One region of the Marinomonas sp. THO17 genome, then DNA from elsewhere that is predicted to be linked to it. Evidence: predicted binding sites of a transcription regulator. Region 1 holds the regulator's gene; each other region holds the start of a gene.

The links. The regulator FNR, encoded in region 1, switches genes on or off when oxygen is low (the NO sensors DNR and NnrR bind a similar motif). The targets are predictions, from matches to a motif close to TTGATNTANATCAA.
Region 2: the regulator FNR is predicted to act here: its motif matches at 4,784-4,797, upstream of ABXS85_RS10225 (histone deacetylase family protein).
Region 3: the regulator FNR is predicted to act here: its motif matches at 4,620-4,633, upstream of cyoA (ubiquinol oxidase subunit II).

The regions. Positions count from the first base shown of each region.
Region 1 is NZ_AP031575.1:489,223-495,858, reverse strand. It holds gene adhP (alcohol dehydrogenase AdhP) at 1-91, opposite strand, end outside; gene ABXS85_RS02350 (hypothetical protein) at 295-603, shown strand; gene ABXS85_RS02345 (CBS domain-containing protein) at 640-1,230, shown strand; gene tusA (sulfurtransferase TusA) at 1,263-1,496, opposite strand; gene ABXS85_RS02335 (alpha/beta family hydrolase) at 1,517-2,104, opposite strand; gene hemN (oxygen-independent coproporphyrinogen III oxidase) at 2,232-3,602, shown strand; gene fnr (fumarate/nitrate reduction transcriptional regulator Fnr) at 3,626-4,387, shown strand; gene ABXS85_RS02320 (adenine phosphoribosyltransferase) at 4,411-4,953, shown strand; gene ABXS85_RS02315 (YfaZ family outer membrane protein) at 5,061-5,633, opposite strand; gene ttcA (tRNA 2-thiocytidine(32) synthetase TtcA) at 5,644-6,483, opposite strand; gene ABXS85_RS02305 (SprT family zinc-dependent metalloprotease) at 6,606-6,636, opposite strand, start outside.
Region 2 is NZ_AP031575.1:2,136,339-2,142,974, reverse strand. It holds rRNA gene ABXS85_RS10240 (23S ribosomal RNA) at 1-1,340, shown strand, start outside; rRNA gene rrf (5S ribosomal RNA) at 1,546-1,660, shown strand; gene ABXS85_RS10230 (GNAT family N-acetyltransferase) at 2,299-4,677, opposite strand; gene ABXS85_RS10225 (histone deacetylase family protein) at 4,835-5,758, shown strand; gene ABXS85_RS10220 (TOBE-like domain-containing protein) at 5,781-6,636, opposite strand, start outside.
Region 3 is NZ_AP031575.1:2,409,491-2,416,126, forward strand. It holds gene cyoE (heme o synthase) at 1-356, opposite strand, end outside; gene cyoD (cytochrome o ubiquinol oxidase subunit IV) at 400-720, opposite strand; gene cyoC (cytochrome o ubiquinol oxidase subunit III) at 720-1,340, opposite strand; gene cyoB (cytochrome o ubiquinol oxidase subunit I) at 1,343-3,322, opposite strand; gene cyoA (ubiquinol oxidase subunit II) at 3,322-4,344, opposite strand; gene ABXS85_RS11510 (PLP-dependent aminotransferase family protein) at 5,009-6,508, opposite strand; gene ABXS85_RS11515 (pyridoxamine 5'-phosphate oxidase family protein) at 6,614-6,636, shown strand, end outside.

The sequences.
Region 1 (6,636 bases):
TGACCAGTACTTGATGGTCTTGAATTTCGGGTTTGGCTAATGTCTCGATGTTTAAGTTGTCACCAAATTGATTTGCAACTGCCGCTTTCATCATCTTCTCCTAAAAGTGATATCGACCGTTAAAATTGTAGGCAATTAAAAAGACAATAGACGCGACATAGATCAATATATGATCAGATTTTCATGGGCTTAAATCATGCACAGAGTGCAAATTTTGGGCATCTTTACAAAAATACTGTGCTTTTTTGTTTAACAGGCATATATTGAAGGTGTTGTTATTTTTGTAGGTGTGAAATGAAAACACAATTACTCATCATATTGGCCGTTTTGCTGTCGTCATTATTGACAGTGTCTCAGCGCGCTAATGCCAATGAAGTGAGTCAATTGCGTTGGATAGAACCTGCTATAGAACAAGCTTTTACCGAGACCAGTGTCGCCGATCAGGAAATAAGCTCTGACAAAGATATAGGTCAAAATCAAAGTTTCTTGCCGTTAACATTTGTTAGAAAATTCAATCTCTACAATAGCCTGCAGGATTTTACCCCCCGCCCCTACTTAACCCTAACCGAAGCCAGAGCGCCGCCTAGTCATAACCTCATCTAATTGTTTTTTATTTTTATTGTATCGAGGAACATGGCTATGAAAACGCTAACTTATGTATCTACAAAAGACGTAAACGAACTAACTTGGCCCGTAATGGCTGATAATACCAATCTCTATTCACCCGCTCTAACCGTATTTACGGATTTTAAAACGGGTGGACCAAGAGTGATTGAATCTAATGTAAGAGCAGACGAACTGGTAAAATTAATGCGTAAAGAGCATGTGCGTATGAAGTTGGTAGTCGACGCTGGCAATCATTTTATCGGAGTGATCAGTCTGGAAGATCTTTCTGAGGATATTTTCATTAAGCAAGTAGCAGATGGTTACCAGCGCTCGGAATTATTGGTTGCCGATTTAATGCGCCCAAAGGAAAACTTACTGGCTTTATCATATAAATCATTGGCGAACTCAGATATTGAATCCTTGTTGTTTAGTCAACGTAACAATCAGTATCAACACTTATTGGTTATTGACGAGGACACCAAATCCATTCGAGGCTTAGTGTCTTCAAATGATGTGGCAAGAGAATTGCGCTTGGATATCGACGTATCATTCTCTAACTTTCAACAAATCTATAAAATTGCTGTACAAGGCGATAAGACTAATCAAAAACTCAGAGTGGCCTAATGGGTTGCGCATGAGCACTTGAAATAGGGGCGTTAAGCCCCCTTTTTTTCGATCCAATAATAATAGATGTTCTCGTGTTCTTCTTGTTGAACCAGTTTATGGCCTAAAAATTGGCAGAACTTTGGAATATCTCGTGTGGTGGATGGGTCCGTTGCTATGACCTTTAATACTTCGTTTGCCGCTATTTTTCGCATCTCCCCATGTAACATCATGACGGGTTCAGGGCAAAGAAGACCACTCGCATCAAGCTCAGCTTGGTGTTCCATTCAAAACCTCTTTTAATTAATTACTGTTTCGCTATTTGCTTTAGCCATGCAAGTGTTACTTTAGCCAATTCGGCAATGACATCTTGTTGGCTTCGCTGATATTTTTTTAACAATTTAAAGTCATGGTCAGCACCTTCGATCCAATGCATTTGAATCTTGCTATTAAGCGTTTGCTGATTCACCCAATCAAAATTTCCAAGTCCATCCCGCGTGCCTTGGATGATTAGACAAGGCTTGGCTAGATTTTCTAAAAAGGATAAACGATTTTTCTCCGGTTTGCCTTGTGGGTAAAAAGGAAAGCCGTAACAAACAACTCCTTTAATATTTGGCAATTCAGTAAGCTGTGTTGCCACCCTGCTCCCCATGGACTTTCCTGCCAGCACACAATCGCTAGTATTTTTAATATGTGCCTCTAACTCAGTAACCAAGGTAGGAAATCTAGGCGGTGGCCGTTTTTTCCCGTTGCTTTCTTGGATTTTCATATAGTCAAAGGTTATAGGTTCAACGGAACAGGTCTGATGCGCATTTAACTCCATTCTTAATTGTGTGAGAAAATCGCTTTGATGGCCTGCCCCAGCACCATGGGTTAATACAAGTCTGCTTGTCATAGAATGCCGCAAAAGCTTCAATTATAGGGATTTAATTCACTTGGGTCTAAATTTATTGATCTAGGTCAGCTAACGGACGTTGGGCAAAGAGTACACTTCCTATTAGAAATTTTAATAGGAGCAAGTAATGATTTGGGATGATGCTCTAATCGCCAAGTATGACCTTTCAGGGCCACGATACACTTCATATCCTACCGCGCCGCAATTTGATGTGAATATTGATAAAGTCGCTTTAATTACCAATATGATGGCGCCATCGCGTGCGCCATTGAGCTTGTATTTCCACATCCCTTTTTGTGCGAACCTTTGCTACTACTGTGCTTGTAATAAAATAGTCACCAAGCAATATGATAAAGGCTCTGATTATGTTGAGCTGTTGGGCGAAGAAATGCGTTTGAGAAGTCTGATGCTAGACAATCGTCGTGAGGTGACACAATTACATTTTGGGGGCGGCACCCCCACTTTTTTGAATACTCAACATTTTCGTATCTTGTTTGCTCATCTGCACGATAATTTTAATTTGCAGCAAGATGGGCGTCAGGACTTTAGTATTGAAATTGACCCTAGAGAAATTGATGAGGATAAGCTTGCAGAATTAGTTTCACTTGGCATTAATAGAATTAGCCTAGGCGTGCAAGATTTTGACCCTAAGGTTCAGCAAAGTATTCACCGCGTCCAGTCCTATGATTTGGTCAAGGCGTTAGTTAATAACGCCCGTGAACTGGGTATTCAATCTATTAATTTTGATCTTATTTATGGTTTGCCTTTTCAGTCCGTGTCTGGTTTTAAGAAAACATTAGACGATGTAATTAGGTTATCGCCTGACCGAATATCCTTATTTAACTATGCACATTTACCTAACCGTTTTCGTTCACAAAAACGTTTGCCAGAAGAACACTTGCCTCCTGCCAAAGAAAAACTGGCTATACTCAAGATGAGCATTAATTATTTGCTGGACTCAGGTTATGAATACATAGGTATGGATCATTTTGCCAAACCGCAAGATGCACTGACCAAAGCTCGTGATGCGGGGTTGTTACATCGTAATTTCCAAGGCTACACCACACATTCTGGCACAGATTTACTCGCCTTCGGTGTTTCTGGGATTAGCAACATCAATGGGGTTTACATGCAAAACCTATTGGAATTGAATGCCTACAAAGAAAGTATCGAAAACGGACAGCTAGCCATTGCAAAAGGATATATCAGTAATAATGACGATCGTATTCGTCATGATGTTATTATGACCTTATTGTCCCAATTTCAACTGAGTTTTGATTTTATTGAGAAAAAACATAAGATTAAATTTGTCGAATATTTCTCTGATGAGCTGGCAAGATTGGAGCCAATTCTCGCAGATAATATGGTGCAATACTTTTCATCTCAAGGCAGAAATGGGATAAGAGTAACCGAACGAGGCAGATTGCTAATACGTTGCGTTTGTATGGTGTTCGATAAACATCTTAATAGTGCAATACAGTATTCAAAAGTTATCTAGATTTCTATCAGGGAGAACTCACTATGGCTATTACACACGCTCAGCCTAGATTCAGCAGTAAACTTACTTCACAGTGTCAGAATTGCAGTCTAAACGCATTATGCCTTCCTATTGCATTAGCTGATGAAGACATTAACCGACTTGATCAAATTATTGAACGTAAGCGTCCGCTTAAAAAAGGTGAATTTTTATTCCGTCAGGGAGATGCTTTTGGTTCACTCTTTGCCGTTCGTTCAGGCACATTAAAAACCTACAAAATTACTTCTTTTGGTGAAGAACAGATTACTGGTTTTTACTGCCCCAGTGAGCTATTGGGGTTAAGTGGTATTGATTCAAACAGTTACCCTGTTTCTGCTAAAGCATTAGAAACAACGACCGTATGCGAAATTCCGTTTGCCCATCTTGAAGATTTATCCAATCAAATTCCTTCATTGAAGCACCAAATTTTTCGTTTGATGAGCCGAAAAATCTCAGATGATCAGCAGATGATGGTGTTATTAGGCAAAAAAAATGCCGATGAAAAAGTCGCCTCTTTTCTATTAAATCTGTCTAATAGGTTTAAAAAACGTGGCTATTCTGCTTCAGCATTTCGCTTATCAATGTCTCGAGGCGAGATGGGTAATTATCTTGGCTTAGCAGTTGAGACAGTGAGTCGCGTCATTACTCGCTTTCAGAAAAATGAACTGATTCATGTTGATGGTAAGGAAATACAAATCGTGAATTTTGAAGAGATGCAAAAACTCATTGGCGTAGCGCCTGATTGTGATAAAATTGCACACTTTTGAATAATACAGAGGCAATTTTCGAGATGCTTTACGATGATTTTTACGTTAAATCTCTCATTCGAACCGTAGAAGACTGGCCAAAGGAAGGTATTAGTTTTCGTGATATCACCCCTATTTTCAGTGATCCCAAAGGCATGAGAATGGTTGTGGATGCGTATATTCATCGCTACATCGATTCCGATATTACTCACATAGCTTGCATTGATGCTCGCGGCTTCTTAATTGCTGCTGTGTTAGCTTATGAGTTACAAAAGCCTCTTATTCTGGTTCGTAAAAAAGGCAAATTACCAGGCAAGACCATTTCTCAAAAGTACGCATTGGAATACGGCGAAGCTGAGTTGGAGATTCAACAAGGCTCGGTTAATTCTGGTGATCAAGTGCTATTATTTGACGATTTGATTGCGACTGGTGGTACCCTGTTTGCTGCCATCAAGTTATTAACAGCTCAAGGTGCCAATATTAAAGAAGTGGCAGCCATTATTGATTTACCGGATTTAGGTGGCAGCCAGAAATTACGTGATACTCAGGTTCCCGTGTTCAGCTTGTGCGCTTTTGATGGTGAATAAGGAACTTTAAGCCTTGTTTTCGATAAGCTGGGCAATATAAAAGGTGGCCATCATTTGGCCACCTTTTATATTTCAGCAATTTTTAATCTTCAAACTATCGCATTGAATTAAAATTCAACTTCTGCACCAACAGCAAAGCCTGTATTGGCTTCTTTACGACTATTATCATCAAAAACAATGACAGTATTACCGTAACGTACAAAAGCGCGAGCATTTCTCATGGTCATGTATTCTAGTCGGAACTCATAAGTATACATGTGATCTAGGTTGGTAAATGACAGCACCTCAGGTGCGTAATAACCAGATCCATAGATAGCAACGCGATTAGCCTCTTGAAGTGTGTAGCGATACCAACCGCCAAGCGCTATCGCTGTATAGATATCGTCGTCATCAACCGTTCTGTCTGCCTCAACAGCGTATACTCGAGCGCCAATGCCAATTTGCAGGGGCCCTGAAGCACCTTCGGAATCCTGAACATTGAAGCCCAAATACCCAGCTGTGATGCTTTCATCCTTATCATAGGACACCCCTCCTCCAAGACCAAAGGTACCCATATCCAAATTCACATCACCTTGAACAGTATCATTGGTTAAATGAACGGTCGCTGTTGAAGCTGCAGTGGCAATGGATGAGCCTAATAGACCTAGAGTTAGGAAAAGGGCTTTAAGGTTTAAATTCATTTCGCAAATCCTATAGTGAAATAATATTAAGTCGATCAAGAGCTGAAGAAGATTGCTTCAGCTCTTTAAAATTAAATAATTCTGTGTCGGCTAAGTGAGATGGTACAACATTTTGCATGGCAGTAAACATAGTATCGGTACGTCCGGGGTGCTCCCTTTCCCAATTTTGCAACATGTCTTTTACTACTTGTCGTTGTAAGTTTTCCTGTGAACCACATAAGTTACAAGGGATGATAGGAAAGTTCTTTAACTCAGCAAAGGCTTCGATGTCTTTTTCTTTGCAATAAGCAAGCGGGCGAATAACAATATGTTTGCCGTCGTCACTTAGTAATTTGGGGGGCATGGATTTTAGTTTGCCACCAAAAAACATATTCAAGAATAAGGTTTCTAATATGTCATCACGATGGTGGCCAAGGGCAATTTTTGTCGCGCCTATCTCTTCAGCAAAACCATATAAAGAGCCGCGACGTAAGCGTGAACATAAGCCGCAAGTTGTTTTACCCTCTGGCACCACTTCTTTAACAATACTGTAGGTATCGCGCTCTAAAATATGAAAATCCACTCCGGTTTCTTGCAAATAAGCGGGTAAAATATGCTCTGGGAAACCAGGTTGTTTTTGATCAAGATTGACTGCAACGATTGAGAAATCAATCGGTGCACTGGCTTGCAGATTACGTAGAATCTCAAGCATAGTATAAGAATCTTTACCGCCAGATAAACACACCATAACCTTATCGCCTTCTTCAATCATATTGAAATCGGCAATGGCTTGACCTGTCAATCTTCTAAGGCGTTTCTGCAGCTTATTCAGCTCTAATTTTTCTTTGGGACGATTTGATAGATCCATCATTCACACACTAAAAACAAAACAGATGCATTTTACTATAAGCGCATACACATAGCATTAAAAATGCAGCGTCAGAGTAAATTGTGCATAAAATTCCATGATTTAGGCTTCAATTACCATCATATTTAGATTTGATTTACAAAGCTAAGCTTTTGT
Region 2 (6,636 bases), 1.6 Mb from region 1:
CTTCCAGGAAAAACTTCTAAGCGTCAGATATGTGTGAACCGTACCCCAAACCGACACAGGTGGTCAGGTAGAGAATACCAAGGCGCTTGAGAGAACTCGGGTGAAGGAACTAGGCAAAATGGTACCGTAACTTCGGGAGAAGGTACGCCGACCGGTGTGAAGGACTTGCTCCGTAAGCACTGGTCGGTCGAAGATACCAGGTGGCTGCGACTGTTTATTAAAAACACAGCACTCTGCAAACACGAAAGTGGACGTATAGGGTGTGACGCCTGCCCGGTGCTTGAAGGTTAATTGATGGGGTTAGCTTAGGCGAAGCTCTTGATCGAAGCCCAAGTAAACGGCGGCCGTAACTATAACGGTCCTAAGGTAGCGAAATTCCTTGTCGGGTAAGTTCCGACCTGCACGAATGGCGTAACGATGGCCACACTGTCTCCACCCGAGACTCAGTGAAATTGAAATCGCAGTGAAGATGCTGTGTATCCGCGGCTAGACGGAAAGACCCCGTGAACCTTTACTATAGCTTCACAGTGAACTTTGAACCTACTTGTGTAGGATAGGTGGGAGGCTTTGAAACTAAGACGCCAGTTTTAGTGGAGCCGATCTTGAAATACCACCCTGGTATGTTTGAGGTTCTAACTCAGGTCCCTTATCGGGATCGAGGACACTGTGTGGTGGGTAGTTTGACTGGGGCGGTCTCCTCCCAAAGAGTAACGGAGGAGCACGAAGGTGTGCTCAGCATGGTCGGAAATCATGCATAGAGTGTAAAGGCAAAAGCACGCTTAACTGCGAGACAGACACGTCGAGCAGGTACGAAAGTAGGTCTTAGTGATCCGGTGGTTCTGTATGGAAGGGCCATCGCTCAACGGATAAAAGGTACTCCGGGGATAACAGGCTGATACCGCCCAAGAGTTCACATCGACGGCGGTGTTTGGCACCTCGATGTCGGCTCATCACATCCTGGGGCTGAAGCCGGTCCCAAGGGTATGGCTGTTCGCCATTTAAAGTGGTACGCGAGCTGGGTTTAGAACGTCGTGAGACAGTTCGGTCCCTATCTGCCGTGGACGTTTGAGATTTGAGAGGAGCTGCTCCTAGTACGAGAGGACCGGAGTGGACGAACCTCTGGTGTTCCGGTTGTCACGCCAGTGGCATTGCCGGGTAGCTACGTTCGGACGGGATAACCGCTGAAAGCATCTAAGCGGGAAGCCTCCCTCAAGATAAGATCTCACTGGGACTTAAGTCCCCTAAAGAGCCGTTCGAGACTAGGACGTTGATAGGTTGGGTGTGTAAGCGTTGTGAGGCGTTGAGCTAACCAATACTAATTGCTCGTGAGGCTTGACCATATAACACCAAAGTGGTTTTGGTGAACTCTGAAGAAAACAGAGTGAACTACAAAGAATTTACGATAGTACTGAAATTGTTCCAGACAATTTTCAGTATTTCCTCCATCCTTGGAGGTTCCGGTTTGATACTTGATTATCGCTGTTTCAGAAGTTGATTGTTAAAGATACCAAGTTGACGAATTTGTGCTGAGCACATCCGAGTTTTCTTGATAATCATAGAGGCGTTGAACCACCTGATCCCATCCCGAACTCAGAAGTGAAAAGCGCCATCGCCGATGGTAGTGTGGGAGATCCCATGTGAGAGTAGGTCGTTATCAAGATTTTAATTAAGAAGCCCTGATCGGAAACGGTCGGGGCTTTTTTACGTCTGTAAGAAAGTCAGAATGAATATAGGTAAAGTGCTTTTCAGAGGATAAAGGCGTTCTAACGAGTTAACCACCTAATCCCATCCCGAACTCAGAAGTGGCTCTTTATACGCCACAGGCGCTCGCCATGTCTATGGTAGTCCCACAAGGGGATAAGCATGTGGGAGATCCCATGTGAGAGTAGGTCGTTATCAAGATTTTAATTAAGAAGCCCTGATCGGAAACGGTCGGGGCTTTCTTACGTCTGGAAGAAGCTCAAAATAAAAGCAGGGGAGTAAATCTCCAAGGCGCAATTCTTGCGATGGTATGATTGAACCACCTAATCCCATCCCGAACTCAGAAGTGGCTCTTTATACGCCACAGGCGCTCGCTATGTCTATGGTAGTCCCACAAGGGGATAAGCATAGGTCTTTATCAAGATCTTAATTAAGAAGCCCTGATCGGAAACGGTTGGGGCTTTTTTACGTCTACAAGAAGGTGAAATAGGGCAATTGTAAAGGGGTAGATCCCTAAGCCATTGGTAATGGCAAGAATCTGATACGCTTACAGGGATCTGACCCCTGAGATGCGACAAGTATCTGGGCAAGCAATCTTCACTCCCCAACAAGTCCTTTCGTCAATCTAATGGTAGCAATCACTTGTCCTATGTCATCTGGGTCACGTTGGATGCTAAAGCCTAGGTGTTTGCAGAACTGTATCATGCGCTTGTTCTCTGCTAACACTATGCCTTTCATGACTTTGAGTCCTTTGTCATAAGCTACTTTAAAGAGTTGTCGCATAAGATAGGAAGCAAGTCCAAGTCCTTGGAATTCATCGTCCAATACCACTGCGAACTCACAGCTCTGATCATCAAAGTTGTCTATGTAGCGGGCGGTACCAATGAGTAGATCTTGTCCGTCTTGTTGTATCACGGCCAGCAACGCCATTTCTCTGTCATAGTCGATGTGTGATAAGGTGGCGAGCATTCTTGGTGTAAGTTCTTCTATGTTGGAGATAAACCGAAAATAGCGTGTTTCATGAGATAGGTTTTTAACAAAGTCGGCCATAATGATAGCGTCTCTTGGTAATACCGGGCGAATGACTGCTAGCGCTTGGTTTTTGAGGGTGAGTTCTGTCACCCATTGGCGTGGATAAGGCTGGATTGCCAAATGCTCATAACGTCGTAACGATCGACTGTCTTTTAAGCTGGCTTCAACATGTGCGTAGATGCTGCCACTGTCATGTAAACGCACATCGGCTAAGTCTAAAGTGTCTATCTCAGCTAGTTCACACACCAGAGTCGATAGGTTGCGTAACAAGCTTTCCAGCTCATAACTGCTTTCACCGGGAAAAGCCCGTGATATTAAATCCTTCGCCAGAAGAGTATTCAGAGGCGGCAAGGCCACAGCTTCGGCTTGCTGATGTTGTTGTGCGCCTTCCAGTGCCAAACCGATAGTAGGGCCAAACACTGGGTCTTGGAAGACTCGAAGGTGAATGGGTGCATTGAGTAGGTGCTGAGCTTGTCTTCTTGAGGTTAGGCGAATATGGAAAAGTTCGAATAAGTCTTTTAAGTCATCTAAACCAAATGTTTGTTGTTTGCGACGATTGAGTTTTAACAAATGCTGACTGGCTTGTTGTACGTCGATTTGAAAACGAAAAGCGTGACTGTCTGCAGCCTGTTTAGCAAGCAGTTGGTTGCGTTGAAATTGTACTAAGAATTGAAAGCCTTCTATGGCGGTTTCTGGTGTACGAAAGGTTGGTATACCCGCTTCGTTGATACGAGTACGCATTCGTGTCATGCCGCCACCGCCTAATAGACACACCATTACCAGCTTTTTCTGAGTACGGTGCAATTGAGTAACTAAATCGTACAAGCTGTCTATGTCCATCAGAGCAGTTGGACTCAGAGTGAGTAGTACTGCACCACAATCTTCTGAGCTTAGTGCAGCGGCTGCGAGCTCTATGTAAAGGTCGCTAGCAGTGCTGGCCCATACTGTGGTGACTGGCCCTATTCCTCCTCGGCCTGCCATGGTGTGCTCTAACTTATGTTGTAATTCTCCAGAAGGGTTCAATAGGTCAATACCTAATTCCATTGCTCTTTGTGCTGCTAGTTCTCCTGGGCCTGCACCATTGCCTATGATAAGCAATGAGCCGTCTTTGACGCGTCTGGCATTGGTCATGACGGAAGCGGCGGCGATGAGGTCATTAAGGCGACGACCACGTACTGCGCCCGTACGACTTAGGGCTGCGTCCAGGACCCGTTGATCGGCACCCAAGGCGTGCTCGGCAACCACGGCGACAGGTTTGCTTCGACCTGTGGCTCTAAGGCTGCTGAGAAAACGAGTCGGACGGCCAATTTTTTGCAAATACATCAAGATGGCCTGGCTATCAAAGTCCCGTGATAAGTAGTCTAAGACCTGTGACGGCATCACATCGATAGGGGTTCCCATAGCAACCACTTGGGAAAAGCCGATGCCTTGCCACGTTGCCCAGTCGACCAAGGCGCTGGCGACTGTGCCTGATTGAGACATAAGCGCTAATTTGCCCTGTAAAGGGTGGGTTAAGCCAAGCCAAGCGTACACGCCTTGTTTGGGACGACAAACGCCAAAGCTGTTGGGGCCAAGTAAGCGAACATTGTGTTCGCGAAGACAATCGTTTAATTCCTGAGTTGGAGTATTCGTCCAAGATAACATTAGGAGAGAATGAATGCTTGCCTGTCCGCACTCGCGAATGATGTCTTGCATGCTTTGCTGTTGATGTTCGCCTACTAAAACGGCCAAATCAGTCGGTTGATTTAAACTATCTAAATTGACGACATGGGGGAAGTCATTGTCATGTTCTGGCACCACACCAACCAATTGAATAGGACATTGCTTTGGCGCATTATTGAGGGACGAGAGTAGAGCCAACAGCAAAGGGTTGTGCGGATCATCACCAGTCAAAATCACCATGGATTTTGGGGCCAGAAGCGGTTCTAAGGCGTGCAAGCTCACTTTGGTTATTCCTTGCAATACGAATCGTTGTGGTAAAGATAACACAAGGGGTTATCTCAAGAATTGTAGACTATGGTAGGGTAGACTGTCTTGGTAAAGGTGTGGCTTGATATAGGGCAAGCCACTAATAAAAATTGTGACGCACTTACCAAATTTTATGACAACAGCCTATATAACTCACTATCTTTGCGACAAACACAACTTAGGCGCGGATCATCCAGAATCTCCGCAGCGTCTTGGTGCCATTCAGAATCGTTTGATTAACGGACAATTGTTGGATTTTTTGCGTTGCTTTGAAGCGCAAGCCGCCACCCGTGAACAACTTTTGGCAACTCATGATGCAGATTATGTCGCTGCCATCTTTGCACGCTCTCCGGAGCAAGGGCAGGTTGAGTTAGATCCAGATACTTTTATGATGCCACATACCTTAAATGCTTCTCTTTATGCTGCTGGAGCTGTGATTCAAGGCATTGATCTAGTAATGAATAAACAAGTGGAAAATGCGTTCTGTGCGGTTCGACCGCCAGGCCATCATGCAGAATTTGATAAAGCCATGGGTTTTTGTTTGTTCAATAACATTGCGGTGGGAGCAAAATACGCGGTTACTGAACTGGGTTTAGAGCGTGTGGCCATTGTTGATTTTGATGTTCATCACGGCAATGGCACAGAGAACATTTTTCAAAGTGATCAAAGGGTTCTCTACGCATCCAGTTATCAGCACCCTTTTTATCCTTTTGCAGACCCGGGTGCGTCCCATGATAATATTGTGCATATTCCATTGGAGGCGGGTTCGAATGGTAAAGTCTTTCGCCAAGCCATTAGTGAGCAATTGTTACCGACTTTGCAGGCATTTCAGCCCGAATTGATCTTGATCTCAGCAGGCTTTGATGCACACAAAGAAGACCCAATGGGACAGCTGCGTTTGGATGAAAGTGACTATGTATGGATTACTGAGCAATTAATGGCCGTGGCGGATGAATATTGTAATGGACGCATTGTGTCTGTGTTAGAAGGCGGCTACAACCTAGATGCCTTAGGTCGTGCCGCCTTTTGTCACATTAAGAGCTTAATGAGACTTTAATTCAATATGGGCGCAAGCTTTATTACGCCCAATGTATCTGAATGTGTTCTTGTTCTCCCTTAGGGAAAAAATATCCAGACTTGGGTGTCACAAATACCCTTTGCCCTTTCTCAAAACAGTGCTTATCAAAAGCTTTGTGTGGTAAGTCCACTTCCCATATGTCGTCACTGTGCCAATCGAGAGGCGACAATTCTAAACGTACTTCCGCGCCAATTAAGTTAATGGCGATGACTTTTAAAGGCAAAGAGGCGGTTTCTGTCGCCACGGAAGACACAAAAAACTCATGGGAGCGAAGATACACTTGTCCTGATTTTTGCGGTGCGTTGGCAGGTAATTGTAAGTTAGCTAGGCCATTTTGCCATTGGTCATTTTGGTGCTTGGCTTCAAATACATTGGTGTTGCCTAAGAAATCGAACACAAAGCGACTTTTTGGCGATGCGTACAAATCACCAGGTTTATCTACTTGCTCAATGTGGCCGTTGCTCATTACTACAACGCGATCGGATAACTCTAATGCTTCTTCCTGATCATGGGTTACAAACACACTGGTAAAGCCTAGCTCGTCGTGCAAGCCACGTAACCAGCGGCGTAGTTCTTTACGTACTTTGGCATCCAAAGCGCCAAAGGGTTCGTCGAGTAATAGTACTTCTGGCTTGGTGGCGAGGGCACGTGCCAAAGCAATACGTTGTTTTTGTCCGCCAGAAAGCTGAGAAGGATAGCGTTGCGCTAAATGACCAAGCTGTACCATGTCGAGTAGATAACTGACGCGTTTGCTTATTTCAGTGTTACTTGGTCGTTTTGACTTGGACAATACTTGTAAGCCAAAGGCGACATTGTCTGCGACTGTCATGTGGCGAAATAAAGCGTAGTTTTGGAAC
Region 3 (6,636 bases), 1.9 Mb from region 1:
TAAACCACATAACCAAAAACAGCAAAAGCCACTGCTACCCAGTTAGTGAAATACCCCAGCAAGGCAAAACCAATCACGCCTAATACCACACCATGAAAAAAGGCAGCTTTTCCAGACATTTCACCATTTACCGTTACGCGATTACGCGTACGCTTCATTTTGGCATCAATGTCTCGGTCGATGTAGTTGTTAATGGCACAACCGGATGCTACCACCAAAGACAGCCCAATCACTGTCATCAGCATTAACATCCAATCGATATTGCCGCGAGCGGCTAGAAAATAACCACCCGCAACAGAGATGAGGTTGCCCATAATGATGCCAGGCTTAGTCACCTGTAAATAACGCTTAAACATCTTCAGGGTACCCAAATGCATTAATCATAAATTCACTCTGCATTTACATCATCATGGCGTTGGATGCGTAGATAATCCACACAGACAAACCAACCACCATGATTATAATAACAGCAGAAAAAATAAATGAATAAGTGTCCAGCTTGCCTTGTTCAGAAAAGTCCAAGTGAAGGAAGTACTTCAAATGAACAAAAATCTGAATAATGGCCAACACAACTATAGCGATATAGGTTGGACCTTTATCAAAGGCTTCTGTCATTACCATCCAGAAAGGAATGCCAGTCAAAATAACAGACCAGACGAAACCAATCACATAGGACTTCACGCTACCGTGTGAATGTGCTTCAGAAGAATGATCGCTCATTAGACCGCCCCCATCAGATAAACAACGGTGAAAACACAAATCCAAACAACGTCTAGGAAGTGCCAGAACAAGCTTAGACAACCAATGCGGGTAAGCGCACGATTAGTCAGCCCCGTCTTCGCTACTTCGATCATTAAGATCACCATCCAAATCATACCAGCACTAACGTGCAAGCCGTGTGTACCCACAAGGGTAAAGAAGGCAGACAAGAAAGCACTTGCTTGAGGACCGTGACCATTTGCAATCAAGTGATGGAACTCGTAGATCTCTAACGCGATAAAGCAGGCACCAAATAGGAAAGTTACCGCTAACCATCCCAAAGTACCGGCTTTATTTTTACGATGCGCGCTGATCATAGCAAAGCCATAGGTGATACTTGAAAAAAGTAACGCCGCTGTACCAGCCAGAATCAACTCAAGATCAAAAATATCTTTGCCAGAAACACCACCTGCTGTGTTCATAAAGAGCACAGCGTAGGTAGCAAAGATAGATGCGAACAACAAACAGTCCGTCATCAAGTATAACCAGAAACCAAATATGGTGTTGCCACCAGTATCATGGTGTTCGTCGTGGTGTGCACCCGCTTCGTGAGCATCGTGCGTATTCACTGCAGTACTCATGATTACCCCTTAGCCACGTTGTCTAGGTGCTCATTTTCAATACGAGCAATTTCATCAGGTTGAACGTAATAATCCACATCTTTCGTATAAGCACGTACGATGAAAGTCACAACCGTTCCCAATAAGCTAGCAATTGCCAACCACCAAATATGCCAGATCATTGCGAAACCAAACGCCGTCAATAGACCACCCATAATGATGCCTGCAGGTGTGTTCTTAGGCATGTGGATAGGCGCATAACTGTCTTTACGCTGGTAAGCCGTACCTTTTTCTTTCATATCGGTGAACGCATCGATATCAGAAACCACTGGTAGTTCAGCAAAGTTGTAGTACTGTGGTGGAGATGCTGTTGACCACTCAAGCGTATGACCGTCCCATGGATCACCTGTTGTATCTAGGTTCTGCTTACGATCACGGAAGCTGACGTACAACTGTAGGAACTGACAGATAATACCTGCAAAGATCACAAAGGCTCCACATAAAGCAATGTACAACCAGATGTTGAAATCTGGGTTATCTGTATAGTTCAGACGACGTGTCATACCTAGGAAGCCAAGAACGTACAATGGCATAAAGGCTAGGAAGAAGCCGACTAACCAGCACCAGAACGCCGCTTTGCCCAGTTTTGCATTCAAATGGAAGCCCATAGCTTTCGGGAACCAGAAAGTGAAGCCTGCTAGGTAACCGAATACCGCACCACCGATAATGGTGTTGTGGAAGTGGGCAATCAAGAACAAACTGTTATGCAGTACATAGTCCGCTCCAGGTACAGCAAGCAATACACCTGTCATACCACCAATTGTGAATGTCACCATGAAGCCCAATGTCCATAGGATAGGCACAGAAATGCGCAGACGACCACGGTACATAGTGAACAGCCAGTTAAACAATTTCACACCGGTAGGTACGGCGATGATCATGGTCATAACACCGAAGAAGGCGTTTACGTTGGCACTTGAGCCCATGGTAAAGAAGTGGTGCAACCATACAACGAAACCAAGAATGGAAATCGAAGCTGTCGCCCAAACCATAGATTTATAACCAAACAAACGCTTACCGGTAAAGGTAGAGACAATCTCAGAGAAGATACCGAACGCTGGTAGTACTAGGATGTACACCTCAGGGTGACCCCACGCCCAGAACAGGTTGATATACATCATTGAGTTACCACCACCATCATTGGTGAAGAAGTGGAAATCTAGGTAACGATCTAGCGTCAACAATGCCAACACAACAGTCAGTATTGGGAAAGAGGCAGCGATCAAGATGTTGGCCCAAGTGCAGGTCCAAGTAAAGATCGGCATTTGCATCAACTTCATTCCTGGCGTACGCATCTTAAAGACAGTTACCAAGAAGTTAACCGCGGTCAAGGTTGTCCCTATACCGGATATCTGCAGTGCCCATATGTAGTAGTCCACCCCGACGCCCGGACTGTATTCCAAGCCAGCCAAAGGAGGATAAGCAACCCAACCAGTTTTCGCGAACTCACCTAAACCTAGGGAAATGTTCACTAGAATAGCACCAGAAGCTGCCAGCCAGAAACTCAGGTTGTTCAGGAATGGGAAAGCAACATCACGGGCACCAATCTGTAGCGGTACAACAATGTTCATCAAACCAATCATAAATGGCATAGCCATAAAGATGATCATGATGACACCATGTGCCGTAAAGATTTGGTCGTAGTGGTGAGGCGGTAAGTAGCCAGGGTCACCATTGGTCGCTAGAGCCAACTGAAGACGCATCATGATGGCATCCGCAAAACCACGAATCAACATGATGAAAGCCAGTACAATGTACATGATACCTAGCTTTTTATGGTCAACTGAAGTCAACCAGTCACGCCATAGGACGCCCAGTAGATTATTTTTTAATACCAAGAATGCAATAACGGCGCCGGCCACGGCCACCACACATAGAGTAGTGATGACAATAGGGTCATACGGAAGTGCATCCCAGGTTAGTTTGCCTAAGAAACCAGACATTATTTATCAGCCTCCATATCGCCATGATTCATTTGACTATGGTCCATTTTGCTGTGGTCCATCTCGCTATGATCCATTTCAGCATGGTTCATATCACCGTGATGGTGATCACCTTGCTTCATTTGACGCATCATAGGAGTATCGAAGACTGTGCCTTCCAAAATATCAACCGTGCCGTAGTCTTTCATGAACTTCATTACATTATCGTGGAAGATACCTGGCTTAATAGAGCCAAAGTATTCTACAGGATGGTTTTCGGTAGGTTGCGCAAGTTCGTCGTAGCTCGCCTGATCAAGTACATTGCCTGACTCTTTCACTTGAGCGACCCATTCATCGAACTCCGCTTCTGTTGGTGTAGCAATGGCATTAAATTTCATACCAGAGAAACCTGCACCGCTGTAGTTAGAAGAGAAACCTTTAAAAGTTCCTGGTTCGTTTGCGATTAAGTGCAGTTTTGTCACCATTCCAGCCATAGAGTAAATTTGACTACCCAGTTGTGGAATGAAGAAAGAGTTCATGGTTCCTTCAGAGGAAATTCTGAATGCCACAGGAACATCAGCAGGGAAGACCAATTCGTTTACCGTAGCAATACCCTGTTCTGGATAAATGAAAACCCATTTCCAGTTCATGGATACTACTTGAACCGTAATATGATCTTTCTCATGTTCCAACGGTTTATAAGGATCTAGAGCGTGTGTAGATTTCCAGGTAATCACACCAAGAACGATGATGATAACAACTGGAATTGCCCATACAACAGTTTCAATTTTCGTGGAGTGTGACCACTTAGGCTCATAGATTTCATCACGACCTTCACGATATTTCCAAGCGAAATACAATGTCATGAAGATCACAGGAATCACGACAAGTAGCATTAATAGAGTGGCAACAATAATTAGTTGCTTCTCTTCAATACCAACCTGACCCTTTGGATCGAGCACACCACCCTGACAACCGGCGAGCAAGCCCACCATTAGCGCCAAAGCGACTTTACTTAGGATACGAGTTAACAAGAGAATCATCCTCTAACCCCGAGGTTCACAAAACTGCCACTTAACTATCAAATGACAGAACGAAAATCCGGCAATGCCGGGTATTTCAGTAAAGATCACCACACTGTAAACAGCATAAAAATCAATACTGTGTCATTCAGAAATAACGCAATAATGATTTTTTTGGATCACCTAAATCTGAAAAAAGTGCTCAGCATTTGCATTGTGAACCAAGTCGCAACTTGATTAACGGCTTCCCACAAGCAATCACAATGTTCTCAAATGGCCATCAAAGGCGAGCAAGGTTGATATGGGTCAATACGGCCCTATATCTAACCTTTAATAATACATCTAGACGACACTCTTAGTTGGCTCTTGTCGCTAACAGGAACGATGGCGTAATCTAATATTGAAAATACCATAAACAATTAATTTCATTATGGTTTTATTTTGATTGAACGCCGCCGACAAAACCCTTTCTTAGTGTTCGCCGACCCACTCGCAGATCCTGTACTGACCCTGTACTGACAAAGTCTCTGCGGGCGAGTTTAAATTCAGGTGTGCGGAATATATCAAAATCCAACCAATCACACAAAGTCTAGTTTAGCCTTTGTTGACCTTTGCTTCACCGCATTTTTACAAAATTCACATTCTGAGCTGACTCAATAGTCATCGAGCCAAATCTTGCCATCCATTACTTGCTCCATGCTTGTAACACAGCCTTCATTTTAGACAAGATATGTTGCATTTGCGCTTCTTGTAATCCACTGAAACCCAATACAAAACCTTGTCGAGACTTGTTACCATCAGAGTAATGCATAGATAATGGACTTAAAATGACATTATCTTGTCGTAACCTCTGACAAAATTGCCTATCAAATATGTCACTATTATTAACCAAAGCTAAACACTCTGGTTTGCACTCGATTAATACATGCAAACCACCGCGAGGCTTTTTCCAGTAGAACCAGGGCGATAAATAGTCATTCAAAAGTGACAGCAGCATATCTCGTTTCAATCTATAGTGGCGACGCATGCGATTTAAATGTCGCTCAAAATTGCCTTGGATCAAAAAATCCGCAACTACGGGTTGCATGGGCAGCGAAGCTGATATACCGATTTGCTTCTGACTCTGCTTAATAAGCGCCACCCGTTCCAATGGCGCAACAATAAACCCCAAGCGTAACCCGCGAAATAACACCTTCGAAAAACTGCCCACATAAAAGATATTACGACAGGCCTCTTTACAAGATCGAGCCGTTTGCATCAAAGGGACTTCTGCACGGCCTTGATAGATAAATTCATTGTCGTAGTCATCCTCAATGAGCCACATAGTGCTCGTGTTCGAATCCAATGCTTTAATCCATTGTTGACGACGTTGTGAGCTGATACTGGTGCCCAAAGGATATTGTCGATTAGGCGTCATAATAAAAGCATGTTGCTTGTCAGCGTTTGTATCACAAAGATTACTCATGTTTGGCAAGCGAGGGCCTTCAGAATCCAATTCAATGTGACCAAGGCTAACTTGTTTATTCAATGCTTCGCTGATGGGGGGATAGGTTATCTCTTCAAGCCACCACTTAAGTTGATTCTGAGTGGTCTTAGACAGAGCGTGATCCAATAGCTGTAATGAATCGCGATTGCCTGCGGTGATAATGATTTGTTCGGCGCAACACTCCAAACCTCGCAACCGATACAAATAATTGACCAAGGCTTTTTTCAATGGTGGAAATCCAGTCAAATACTCACCCCGCATGACTTTATCATCGGGTTGCAGCCAACTTCGGCGCATACTAGCAGCCCATTCCTTAGAAGGGAAAACCGACACATCAACGCCCGCATCAAAGGCATACAATGTCTGCTCCTCTTCCGGTGACTCATGACAGGATACAATTTCTTTTGAAACAAGCTGTTGCCCAGTTAATTGACCTTTTGCTTGATAAGCAGCAACAAATACCCCGCGCTTTTCTTCGCTCAACAACCAACCTTCTGCGATGAGCTGCTCATAAGCCCTAGTAGTGGTACTACGAGATACACCTAAGGCTGACGCCAGAGACCGTGAAGACGGCAATTTATCACTTACCTCAAGTTCTCCCTGACGAATACCCTGTTGAATCTGTTGCATCAACTGTAAATAAAGGGGTGCCCCCGTTTCATCTAAAGAAAATCGCAAACTGCCAATACTATGTTTCATATTTCTGGCCTGCTAAATATTGTCAAAACTGGCTATTTTTTTCCAATCCAGATGTTTCTAAACTTCTTTTATACCAATCACGCCATGACAAGCAAGGAGAAAGCAATGGGCACAACACTTGAAACTTC